Regions from separate parts of the uncultured Megamonas sp. genome, predicted to be linked through region 1. Evidence: riboswitches for the same ligand, from Rfam matches in the RefSeq annotation. Region 1 holds a riboswitch; each other region holds the start of a gene.
The links. A riboswitch is a leader RNA that binds a small molecule or an ion and turns the genes downstream of it on or off. The one in region 1 is predicted to bind cobalamin.
Positions count from the first base shown of each region.

Region 2: it holds a riboswitch for cobalamin, as region 1 does, so the genes downstream of both, Q5I67_RS02665 (sirohydrochlorin cobaltochelatase) here and cbiD (cobalt-precorrin-5B (C(1))-methyltransferase CbiD) in region 1, are expected to answer to the same signal.
Region 3: it holds a riboswitch for cobalamin, as region 1 does, so the genes downstream of both, nikB (nickel ABC transporter permease) here and cbiD (cobalt-precorrin-5B (C(1))-methyltransferase CbiD) in region 1, are expected to answer to the same signal.

Region 1 covers NZ_CAUBSM010000006.1:65,864-70,069, forward strand. Annotated here, with positions in the region: gene cbiT (precorrin-6Y C5,15-methyltransferase (decarboxylating) subunit CbiT) at 1-568, opposite strand, end outside; gene cbiE (precorrin-6y C5,15-methyltransferase (decarboxylating) subunit CbiE) at 601-1,227, opposite strand; gene cbiD (cobalt-precorrin-5B (C(1))-methyltransferase CbiD) at 1,212-2,318, opposite strand; cobalamin riboswitch at 2,427-2,602, opposite strand; gene Q5I67_RS06460 (GNAT family N-acetyltransferase) at 2,650-3,234, opposite strand; gene Q5I67_RS06465 (heavy metal translocating P-type ATPase) at 3,433-4,206, shown strand, end outside.
Region 2 covers NZ_CAUBSM010000002.1:141,195-145,400, reverse strand. Annotated here, with positions in the region: gene Q5I67_RS02680 (DUF2284 domain-containing protein) at 1-589, opposite strand, end outside; gene Q5I67_RS02675 (MotA/TolQ/ExbB proton channel family protein) at 723-1,340, shown strand; gene Q5I67_RS02670 (biopolymer transporter ExbD) at 1,343-1,762, shown strand; cobalamin riboswitch at 1,826-2,004, shown strand; gene Q5I67_RS02665 (sirohydrochlorin cobaltochelatase) at 2,205-3,212, shown strand; gene cobI (precorrin-2 C(20)-methyltransferase) at 3,385-4,092, shown strand; gene Q5I67_RS02655 (ABC transporter substrate-binding protein) at 4,113-4,206, shown strand, end outside.
Region 3 covers NZ_CAUBSM010000012.1:60,277-64,482, reverse strand. Annotated here, with positions in the region: gene Q5I67_RS08755 (ScpA family protein) at 1-184, opposite strand, end outside; gene Q5I67_RS08750 (site-2 protease family protein) at 195-821, opposite strand; gene Q5I67_RS08745 (NUDIX domain-containing protein) at 859-1,404, opposite strand; cobalamin riboswitch at 1,753-1,938, shown strand; gene nikB (nickel ABC transporter permease) at 2,157-3,095, shown strand; gene nikC (nickel transporter permease) at 3,092-3,910, shown strand; gene Q5I67_RS08730 (ABC transporter substrate-binding protein) at 3,957-4,206, shown strand, end outside.

The DNA of each region.
Region 1 (4,206 bases):
TACAAGTAACAATATAAACTGGATTTTGTGCATTGAACATATCGTATGAACCGATTTGTCTTAAACGATTTACTTGTACTTGAATTGCTTCATAAGTGTAATTTTCTTTTTGCTTCATATATGTTGTGATTTCAGATATTGTCTGGATTGTCACCGCATTTACGATAATGCGTCCACCTTCATTTAATTTGCTATCAATTATATCTAAAATCTCAAACATATGTTTGCCACTGCCACCGATAAATACTACATCACAATTTGGCAATTCATCTAATCCTTTTGGTGCTTCTGTGGCAATGACTTTAACTTTATCTTCCAATTTAAATTTAGCAATATTTTGATGTAATAAATCAACAGCTAAATCTTTTTTCTCTATAGCATAAACTTCTCCTTGAGGAGCAAGTAAAGCCGCTTCAATAGATAAAGAGCCTGTACCAGCACCAATATCCCAAATGACATTGTCAGGACGAATTTTTGCCTTGCACATCGTCAAAATGCGAATTTCTTCTTTTGTCATTGGCACTTTATCGCGAATAAATTCTTCATCTGCTATTCCTGGTAAATTCAAATATGCACCAACTTTCTATTTATAATTTTATATTAACCTTCAACTATCATCACACAATGACTCGCACATGCTTTTGTCTGTGCTTCATCTAAAGATAAGCTGACTATCTTTTCATCAGGATAAGAAAGTCTAGAACAAATATATGCTCTCGCATTTTTATCCCAGCCTCTTGCTATCAAATATGTGGCTATAGCATTAGAATTAAATTTATTATCTGTAAGCATACCGATTATGCGACCTGGATAATATTTTAAGTCTTCATCACTCGGTACACGTCCATGAAAACTAAGTAGACTAGCTTCTTGCCATGGAAGTGCTATCTTGGCAAAAGCTGTTTGCATAGAACTTAGCCCTGGGATTACTTTTATATTTTCTAAAGGAAAATTCTTACGCAAAGCACTTAACAAAGAATAATATCCAGGATCGCCAGATACCATTACTACTACATCATTATCGTTTAATTCTACTTTTATAAAATCCATCACAGCAGTGATATCTGCTTTTATGGCAAAAGTTTTTTGACCTTGATGAGAAAATTCATTTAATGCTCTTGTTCCTCCAACTAAAACTTTTGCTTCATTTATAGCTTGCATAGCCATAGGAATGACATATTCTTTCGCCCCTGGACCAATTCCAGCCACAATTATTTTATGTTCCAACCTAATCTACCACCTATTTCTCTTGCATTATCGTCCATGCCCAAAATTTCACCTTTCAAAGTAACCATCACAGTTCCTACTTTGAAAGCATTAAATACATGTTGTTCACTGCGAAGACTAGCTCTTTTAGCTAATAAATCATAAAAACCTTTTTCTACCAATCCATATCTTTCAATGATTGGCATAGCTGCTTCTGTTGTCTTCACTTTAAAAATTTCTTCTACGCCTTTTTTATCCATACCTAAAAGAGCAGCATAAGAAGCTAATATTTCCAAGCGAGCATCAGCTATTTTACTATGTGTGTAGAAAATTCCTCCAGCTACTTTTACTAATTTACCTAAATGACCAAATAAAAGCACTGATTTTATTCCTTCATCAGCAGCAAATTCCAACATATGACCGATAAAATTACTTGTCTGCACCATAGCTTTTGCTGGAAGATTTAATTTACTAGCGATATTTTCACCAATTTTTCCAGGAACAAAAATAATATCATCAAATCCATTTGCTTTGGCTACAGAAATCTGCGGTGTAAGTGAATTTTTAAAGCCTTCTTCAGACATTGGACGCACTACGCCAGTAGTGCCAATTACAGAAATACCGCCTTCTATACCTAATATAGGATTAAGTGTTTTCTTCGCTAGTTCCACTCCTTTAGGAATAGAAATAGTAATATCACAACCATAACCTTCTGGCAACAATTCACGAACGACTTTCGTCATCATTTTTCGTGGCCCTGGATTTATTGCCGGCTCTCCTGGCGGAATAGACAAACCTGCCTCTGTAACTTTTCCAATACCTAAACCAGCATAAAAATTGATTTTATCATCATCTTTATTTATTTTTACTTCCGTAAATACAGAAGCTCCATGTGTGATATCTGGGTCATCACCAGCATCTTTTATGACTTCTGCCTTTGCTCCAGTTGATGTAAGCTCTACATTTTTAATGGGAATATGCAATAATTCTCCACTTAAAGCGTATAATTCAATTTCTTGAACCACATTTCCCTGTAAAGCAAGTATAGCAGCTTTTGTACCAGCAGCTGCACAAGAACCTGTTGTATAGCCACTTTTCATTTCTTTACGCATAAAAAAATCTCCCTTTGGGCAGGGAGATAGACTTATCCCGTATTTCTACGAAAAATTCTCCACCTGCCCATCTCTCGTGAGTCTGAAAAATATATCATCTATAAATTTCACGGTGTTTTTCCAATAGGCAAGTCTCCTGACTTAGGTTCCTCGCTAATTTTCGCCTTCCCAAAATAAATTATTTCAGTGACATAATTGAAAATAGCTCCCCTTACAGTGGCGGGACCGTACTGGCTCTTCCAGTTTCCTTATTAAGCTTACGCACCTATCTCTATTTAATTTAATATATTTATATTATAGGCATTATCTTTTAATACTGCAAATCAAATTATCATTTCTGCAATATCTTTTCTACTAAATTTTTATCTAAATCAGGTAAATAAATAATTTCTTTGGCTGGAACTAAATGCTCATTTATCATTTTTTCCATAAAAATCATATCGTACCAACAATTTTGCTTATAACCACATTTTGTGAAATGAGCTATCTTCTTATAATTAAATTTTTCATGAAAAGCTATACTTTGCGGATTGGGATATGTTATGCTTGCTACTAAATTCGTTATATTTTGCAATTTTAAAATTGCTTCTAATTTCGTATATAAAAACTCTCCTATTTTTTTGCCTTGATATTTTTCATTAATATAAATAGAAGTTTCTACACACCAATCATAAGCTCTACGACTTCTGAATGTTGAAGCATATGTATAACCCACTATTTCATCACCAATACAAGCTACAATATAAGGAAATTTTGACATTATTTTTGTTATACGCTGTTTAAATTCGTCAACTGTTGGCACTTCATATTCAAAAGTGATATTCGTGTTTTTTACATAGGGAGCATAAATTTCTACTAATTTTTCTGCATCATCTATTTGGGCTAAACGAAAATAAATATTTTCTTTATCATTCATAAAAAGCATCTCCTTATTTTTTATAAAATCTATTAAAATATTTATAACAATTCTAACGAAAATTTACATTTAGTCAAATAAAATTTATTATTATTGATATTCATTATTGACAAGATATACCCCATAGGGTATACTAAAGACGTAAAAAATAATACCCCATGGGGTATAAAATGATAATTCTAGAAAAGAGGCGTACATATGGCTACTACTTCTAATTTATTTATTGATAATAATAATCACAAGCAAAAAATTTACACAATAAATATCCATTGTGCTAATTGTGCTGCTAAAATTGAACGAAAAATCAACGAACTTTCCGATGTTGATAATGCTACTATTTCCGTTTTAACTAAGCGATTAACGCTAATAGCCAAAAATCCCGATGAATTATTACCTACTATTCAAAAAATAGCAGATAAAATTGAACCTGGCACCATAATCTCTCAACTTGAAGAAAATACTTCTAATTCTACTTCTAACTATGCAGAAAAAATCTATCTAATTGAAAACTTAGATTGTGCCAACTGTGGTGCTAAAATAGAAAAAAAATTAAATGAATTACCTGAAATCCAATCTGCTCAATTAACTTTTGCTACTAAAAAATTAAAAATAGTAGCTCAAAATCCTGACGCACTTCTACCTCAAATAAATAAAATAGCTAATTCCATTGAAAATGGTATAAAAATCATAAATGCTGATGATGTTTCTTCAAAATCTCATCAAAATACGAAAAAAATTCTTGATGAAAAAACCATTGATATTATTGAAATTGTATTCGGTGCCATTTTGTTTATCATTGGCGAATTTACCTCGCTTGTGCCTGATCAATATACACTTTATCTTTACATTGTAGCTTATTTAATTTTAGGCTTCCATGTACTAAAAACCGCCATCACCAATTTATTTCATGGCAATGTCTTTGACGAAAACTTCCTCATGAGTATCGCTACTTTAGGAGCATTTGCCATCAAA
Region 2 (4,206 bases), on a different contig from region 1:
CGCTGTTTTTGTTTATAGTATCAAATATAGTTTTTGTAGGTATTATTTCATTAGTAATTAATGCATGAATTAATACATGATATTTAGGCAATTTATCTAAACCCCAAAGTAATTTAATATTAAATACATCTTCAGTTACTTTTCCTAAATCTATGCCAAAAGAATCAAGGGAATGACGCATTTTATCTGGGTGTTTACAAGGTTTATTATCATCTCTACTGCATTTACAGCAATAACTACAACCGCCAGAAGATAGAGAAATTGTATTATCATTTTCTAAATTTAGTAGAGCAGTAGCTAATTCATTTTTTGTTTTACGTAAGGTTTTACGCGTAAAAGAACTGATTTCTTCTTTAGTAGTTAAACTATTTATAGTATCCTCAGTGTAATTTAATTGTACAGCAACTAGATAAATAGATTTATATTTATTTAAATAAGTTTTAGGATTAAAACTAAGTGGTGGACAAGACCATTTATGATTATAATTATTACATTGTTTGCAATAACCTAAGAATTTATCAATATCTTGATAATTTGAGATAAATTCTTGCATGTTTTGCTGTTTGATATAAATTTTAGTTGTAAACATAAACATACTTCCTTTTTGATATTAGATAGATGAATATTTTTGATTTTAGGTTTGACAGCTATATTTGATAAGCTTATTATTAGTATGAATAAATTATAGCGTAAAAAGCTAGATTTTAATAGGAGGTCTTTTTATGGACTTATTGATGCAAGGTGTAGAATATTTTCATAAAGGCGGATTAGTAATGTATATATTGCTAATATGTTCAATTTTTATTATAACTATTGGCATAGAACGTTTATTATATTTTACAAAAGCTGATTCTGGTAGAGATTTTACACAAAAATTTTATAAATTGATGATTAATAATAAAATCGAAGAAGCAAAAGCTTTAGCACAAAATACTAAGGGGGATTTGGCATCATTGGTGAATTTTGCATTTAGTAAAATGCAAAATAAAAATATAAATTTGATGATGTTATTGGAAGTACAATCAGGCATTAGTATTTCTAAATTTAAGGAAAGATTATATTATTTAAATGTAATCGTTACTATGGCTCCTCTTTTGGGTTTATTGGGAACAATAGTGGGAATGATTTCAGCTTTTAGTGTATTTAATCTTCAAGAAGGTCAAGCTATAGCTATCACTGGAGGGGTTGGTGAAGCCTTAATTGCGACAGCTACAGGACTTTGTGTAGCAATTGTATCTTTAGCTATTCATGCTTATTTTGTGCAAAGAGTAGACCGTATTGTAACAGATATGGAACAAGCGTTTTCACTAATTGAAGGTTATATAACTAGAGGTGAATAATCATGCGATTAAAAGATAGAAGAGCTTTTTCTAAGCCTGAGGTTATGATTATACCAATGATTGATATAATGTTTTTCTTATTGGTATTTTTTATGCTTAGTACATTATATATGGTGGATTTAAAAACTATTCCTGTAAATATGCCTAAAGTACAAAATGCCCAAAGTCAAACAAATGTTAATTATTTAGTCACGATGAAAGCTGATGGCACTTTGTATTTAGAAAATAAATTGATAGATGAAGATACATTACTTCAAGGTGCAAAAGAAAAATATGAAGAAAATAATAATTTTGCTGTAGTAATTCGTGCTGATGAAAATGTAGATTATGGAAAAATTATGGCATTATTAGATAAATTTAAAGCTGTGGGGATAACTAAATTTGGTTTGGCTACAGAGACTATGGTAGATGAACATAAATAATGTCTTGACAGATATACTCTTAAGTGTTATTGTAAAAATGAAATTATTTTTCTAACAATTTTATATTTATTGAGTGGAATAGGTGCCCCTTTTGGGCTTAATAGAGAAAGCAGTAAAAGCTGCTACGGTCCCGCCGCTGTGAAAGTGAGCAACTTCAAAATATGTCACTGAGATTTTCTTGGGAAGGCTTGAAGGAGCGATGAACTTAAGTCAGAAGAACTGCCTATTTGTCAATCACCGTTATGACCTGCGAGAGATAGGTAGGAGATTTATTACAGTATAAGGCTATCTCTACATCGGTATAATTCCATGTAGAGATTTTTTATACTAGAAATGAACCTTTGAGCGCGCAGAAGGTTCATTTTTTTTATGACTTTTAACCTAGCTTAAAAGCAAATTGTAGCATAAAGGGGATAACTCAGCTAAGAGAGGAAAGAACGATATGAAAGCTAAATGGAAAAAAATGTTAATCGCATCTATGGCATGTGTAGCTTTAACAGGAGTATCTGCAACATCTTTTGCAGCAGGATATAGTTTAAATCCAGAAGTAAAAACAGCAACTCCTGCACTTTTACAAGCTTCTGAAATCGGTGTACGTACATATAATACAACTGATGCAGAACTTCAAAAAGCTCCAAATAAAGATGCTATTGTAGTAATGAGCTTTGGTACAACATACAAAGATACTCGTGCAAAAACAATTGAAGCTACTGTAGAAGAAATTCAAAAAGCACATCCAAATACAAAAGTTGTATTAGCATTTACTTCTCATATTATTATTGACCGTGTAAAAGCAAATGAAGGTATTACTATTCCTACACCAGAAGAAGCATTAGCTCAATTAAAAGCTGAAGGCTATAATCGCATAGCACTTACTTCCTTAGATATCATTCCTGGTATGGAATATGCTTATAAAACAGCTGTATATGATATCTATAAAACACAATTCAAAAAAATGACTATTGGTACACCTCTTATGTATTGGATGGGTCAAGAAGGTCAAAGAGATGACGTTGAAGCAGTAATGCAAGCAATTGGTTCTCAAATGCCAAAATTAGGTAAAAAAGATGCAGTATTAGTGATGGCACATGGTACACCAGATCCATCTAATGCTTATTATTCTGTAATGCAAGATCGTTTAAATAAACTTTATGATGGTAAAGTAATGATTTATACAGTTGAAGGCTGGCCATCTCTTGAAGATATTATTCCTCAATTAAAAGCAAAAGGTATCAATCATGTTACAATGATGCCTCTTATGATGGTTGCAGGTGATCATGCAAATAATGATATGGCTGGTGCAGAAGAAGATTCTCATAAATCCATCTTAGAAAAAGAAGGTATTAAAGTAGACGCATACATTCATGGTCTTGGTGAAAACCAAAACGTTCGTCAATTATTTGTAGATAGAGCAAATGAAGCATGGAACGCTCTTGAAGCAGAAAAATAATAGATTTTGAATAAATCCTGTATGCTTGACGCTTTTATATGCCAAGTGTAAAATAAATAAGAGCATTATTTTATTAAGTAATTTAGTTTCTACTAAAATATGCAAAATGTAATACAGTAAGGTATGTGGCAAATTTTGTCACATACCTTTTTATGCAGGAGGATTTTTAATCATGGCAGGAACTTTTTATGGTATTGGTGTAGGTCCTGGAGACCCAGAATTATTGACAATGAAAGCTATTAAGGCTATTGAAAAAGCTGATGTGCTCATTGCACCAAAAACAGAAAAAAAAGATGGTAGCGTAGCTTTAAGCATAGCTAAACCTTATTTAAAAGATGATATTGAAATCGTATATCAAGTTTTTCCAATGGTAGTTAATTTTGAAACTACTGATGCATGGCAAAAAAATAAAGAAGAGATTTTAGCTTTATTACAAGCTGGAAAAAATGTAGTATTTTTAACATTAGGCGATCCAATGTTTTACAGTACATATATTTATGTATATCGTCTTTTAGCAAAAGAAAAAGATATAAATATTGAAACTATTCCAGGTGTGCCAGCATTTTGTGCAATTGGCAGTAAATTAGGTTATCCTTTAGTTGAAGGCAATGATATCATCAGTGTAATTCCAGCAACTGCTGATAAAGAAACTATTGATAAAGCTTTAGCTGTTTCTAATAATGTGGTAATGATGAAAGTTTATAAAAATTATCCTGAAGTAGTAGATGCTTTAGCTGAAAATGATATGATAGATAATGCTGTACTTGTAAGTCGTTGTGGTCTTCCAGATGAAGAAATAATAGATGATTTACAAGCACAAAAAGATAAAAAATTAAATTATTTATCAACTATTTTGACTAGAAGGAGTAAAGGTATTTAATTGCCTTAGATAATGTTACTATGAAAAAATTGAATGGTTTGTTTTGTATATTAGCTTTAGTAATATGTTTTTCCGTGATATTAGTTGGTTGTGGTAGTCAAACAGAGGAAAAAA
Region 3 (4,206 bases), on a different contig from region 1:
AAAATTCACTAGCTATTTCAATATTAAACTCTTTGAATTTAGCAAGATACTCCATATATTGTTCTGTCAATAAAGCAATGGGAATATCATAAATATCAATGCGATTTTTTTCAATCAAATGCAATAATAAATCTAATGGCCCTTCAAAGGATTCTAAATGTACCTTATATTGTTCTTGTTGCATAAAGAACTCATTAAATAATAATAGAGATAATAAGATTTAAAATGCTTATAATAAAGTTACTGATAGGGTGAATGATAAAACCCAATATTCCAGTAAAAACAAGAGCAATTAGAATAAAAAAGCTATAACGATTGACTACAGAAGATTGATATTTATAAGCTAATCTACCTGGTAATAGAGAAGATAAGATTTTAGAACCATCAAGTGGTGGAATTGGTACTAAATTAAAAATAGCAAAATTTACATTATAAATAATGATTAATTGCAGTACCATGATAAGCCAATGAGGTGCAAAACTATATTTAAAACAAAGAGCAAAAAATATTGAAGCGACAAAAGCTGTGATTAAATTAGCTACTGGTCCTGCTAAGGAAACCTGCATTTCACCTTTACGCCAATCATCAAAATTATTTAAATTAATTGGTACAGGCTTTGCCCAACCTATTTGAGCGAAAAATAACATAATCAATCCGATAGGATCAATATGAGCTACAGGATTTAAAGTTAATCTTCCATTCATACGAGGAGTAAAATCCCCTAAATTATCAGCTACTTTAGCATGAGCATATTCATGGACAGTCAATGCAATCAGCAAACCTGGAATTGCATAAATCATATCTGGACCAAAACCAAACATTAAATACCTCCTAAATCTTTAAATAACAAATAAAAAATTATTGTTTACATAATTTTTCTGCCATTAAAATAGCAACAACAGACTTAGCATCAAAGATTTCACCTTTATTGACTAAATCCACAGCTTCACTTAATGGCATTTCTACTAGATTTATAAATTCATCATCATCAGTATGTTGTTTACCCTTTATTAAATCTTGAGCTAAATAAATATAAATCCATTCATTAGAAAAACCAACAGTAGTAGCTAATTTATGAATTTGTGTGTATTTATTAGCAGTATAACCTGTTTCTTCGGATAATTCACGTTTAGCACAAATCAATGGATCTTCATCCACACTATCTAATTTACCAGCAGGAATTTCTAAAGTCACTTTGCCGATAGGATAACGATATTGACGCACTAAAATAATATTACCATTTGGCAATACAGGAATAACAGCAGAAGCACCTTGATGTTTAATCCATTCACGAACAGCCTTATTGCCATTTGGCAATTTTACATAATCGCGTTTTACATGAAGTAATACCCCATCAAAAATATCTTCGGAAGAAACTTTTTCTTCAATTAAATCTTCATACATGAAAATCCCTCACTTATATAAAATATTATCTACAATTATAAATTTATATTCATAATTATATCATCTATAAAAACAATAAGCTATGAGAAAAATAATATACAAAAGTCTATTATAAATAGATTTTTCATGGCTATAATTTTTAATTATTTTTATAAACCCGCCAATAAGTTAACAACTTTACAAAATAAAAGCGTTATAGTTTTATAATTATATGTAAATAACTTATCTATTTAAAATTTGCATAAATTTATTTGAGATTTATTAAAATAAAAAATGCCTTTAGCACTTGGAAATTAAGAAGCTTTATAATTGACAAACTTATTTGTTGATGATAACATAAAAGCATAGTTGAATACTGAAAGAATAGGTGTCTATATAGACTTAATAGGGAATTCGGTATAAGCCGGAGCGGTCCCGCCACTGTAAAGACAAGCGATTTCACAATTATGTCACTGAGAATAAATCATTTTCTTGGGAAGGCGTGAATAGCTATGACTCTGAGCCAGGAGAACTGCCTATTTAATAATCACCGTTATTACCTGCGAGCGATGGGAAGGCGATTTTGTACAAATATAAATTTTTGTATGATATTGCCTAATTCTATGGAATTAGGCTTTTTTATTTATATTTATATCTGTATATAATCACATTTTAAGTCTGCTTGTATAAGCAGACTTTTTTGCTTTGAGGAAAATAAAGGAGAAAGGAGTTTTTTATACGTAAACTATTCAAAATAAAGGAGGTTGTTTTACTTGAAACGATTTATTAATCGTTTAATTCAATTAGTAATTACTTTAATTGGTGTTAGTTTTTTAACTTTTTGTCTTACTTATTTATCACCTGGTGATCCAGCAGCCATGGTTTTAGAGGCGTCAGATACTATTGTTTCTCAAGAAATAATAGAGCAAACTCGTGAAGAAATGGGACTTAATGATCCATTTCTTGTACAATATGGCAATTGGCTTTTAGGTGTAGCACAAGGTGATATGGGAATTTCTTATTCAGGAAAAAAACCTGTAATAGATAAGTTAATGGAAGGTTTTGCAGGGACTGTTTTATTAGCTTTGACTACAATTATTTTAATTATAATTATTTCCATTCCTTTGGGAATTTTTTCCGCTACACATCGCAATAGAATTCCTGACTTTTTAGTGAGAATTTTTTCTTTTATTGGTGTATCTATGCCAAGTTTTTGGGTAGGATTGATTTTATTATATATTTTTGGCTTAAAATTGGGATTATTTCCTATAGCTACTGCTAGTGTAACACCAAGTGGATTAGTGTTACCAGCACTTACTTTAGCTATCTATCAATCGGCAAAATATACTAGGCAAGTGCGTACTGTTATTTTAGATGAATTACATCAAGATTATGTAATAGGTGCTAGAGCTAGAGGATTGTCTGAAAAAGCTATTTTATGGAAACATATTTTGCCTAATGCAATTTTACCTTTAATAACTTTACTAGGTATGTCCATCGGTTGGTTATTAGGTGGCGTTGCTGTTATTGAAACAGTTTTTGCTTGGCCAGGTATGGGGAGAATGGCAGTGTATGCTATTACTATGCGTGATTATCCATTAATCGAAGGATTTGTTTTATGGATTTCTATTGTGTATACAGTAATTAATTTTTTAGTAGATTTATCGTATACATATCTTGATCCTAGGCTGAAAAAAGGAGATTCAAGATGATTAAATTTATAAAGAATAATAAATTATTTTCTGTATATACATTTTTGGTTTTTTTAGTAATTCTAATTGCTATATTAGCACCTATTATTGCTACACATGACCCTTATGAATCGAATATGACCAATATATTGCAGATGCCAAGCGGTGAACATATTTTAGGTACTGATAAATTAGGTAGAGATACCTTTTCCAGAATAATTTATGGTACACAAACTTCATTATTTATGACTATTTGTTTAGTTATATTAACGGCGACTATTGGTTCTTTAGTTGGTATTTTATCAGGTTATTTTGGTGGTAAAGTAGAAATTGTATTGATGCGTTTAGCTGATATTATGTTGTCTTTCCCAGGTATAATTTTAGCAATTGCTATTGCTGGTATTTTAGGTGGAAGTATTATAAATACAATTTTTGCTTTAGTAATAGTAAGTTGGGCAAAATATGCTCGTTTAGTTCGTAGTTTAGTCATAAAATTACGTAATAATGATTTTATCATAGCTGCTAAAGTAAATGGTACAACAACTATTAATATTTTATGGCGCCACATATTACCAAATATATTGCCAATGATTGTAATAACAGGTGCAATGGATATTGGGACTATGATGATGGAAATAGCAGGTCTATCTTTTTTAGGTTTTGGTGCTCAACCACCTACACCAGAATGGGGATTAATGCTCAATGAAGGTCGTCAATACATTCAAACTGCTCCATGGCTGATGATTTATCCAGGGTTAGCTATTTTTATAGTAGTAGCTATATTTAATCTTTGGGGAGATAGTTTACGTGATATTTTAGACCCTAGACAGGATTGATAGATTTTATTGATAAGAAAAGAGGTTGAATATGAAAAGTTTTAAAATGAAAAAATTATGGAAGGCTATTAGTTTAAGTCTATGTGGTATATTGACTGCAGGTATAATAGCTGGTTGTGGCTCTGAAAATACAGTAGATAAAACTACTTTAAAATTTGGAGTTACAAATTTTGCAGATACTTTAGAGCCAACACAAAATTATTTTGGCTGGGTTGTGATGCGTTATGCTATTGGTGAATGTTTGGCAAAATTTGATGAAAAAATGAATGTTCAGCCATGGCTTGCGGAAAGTTGGT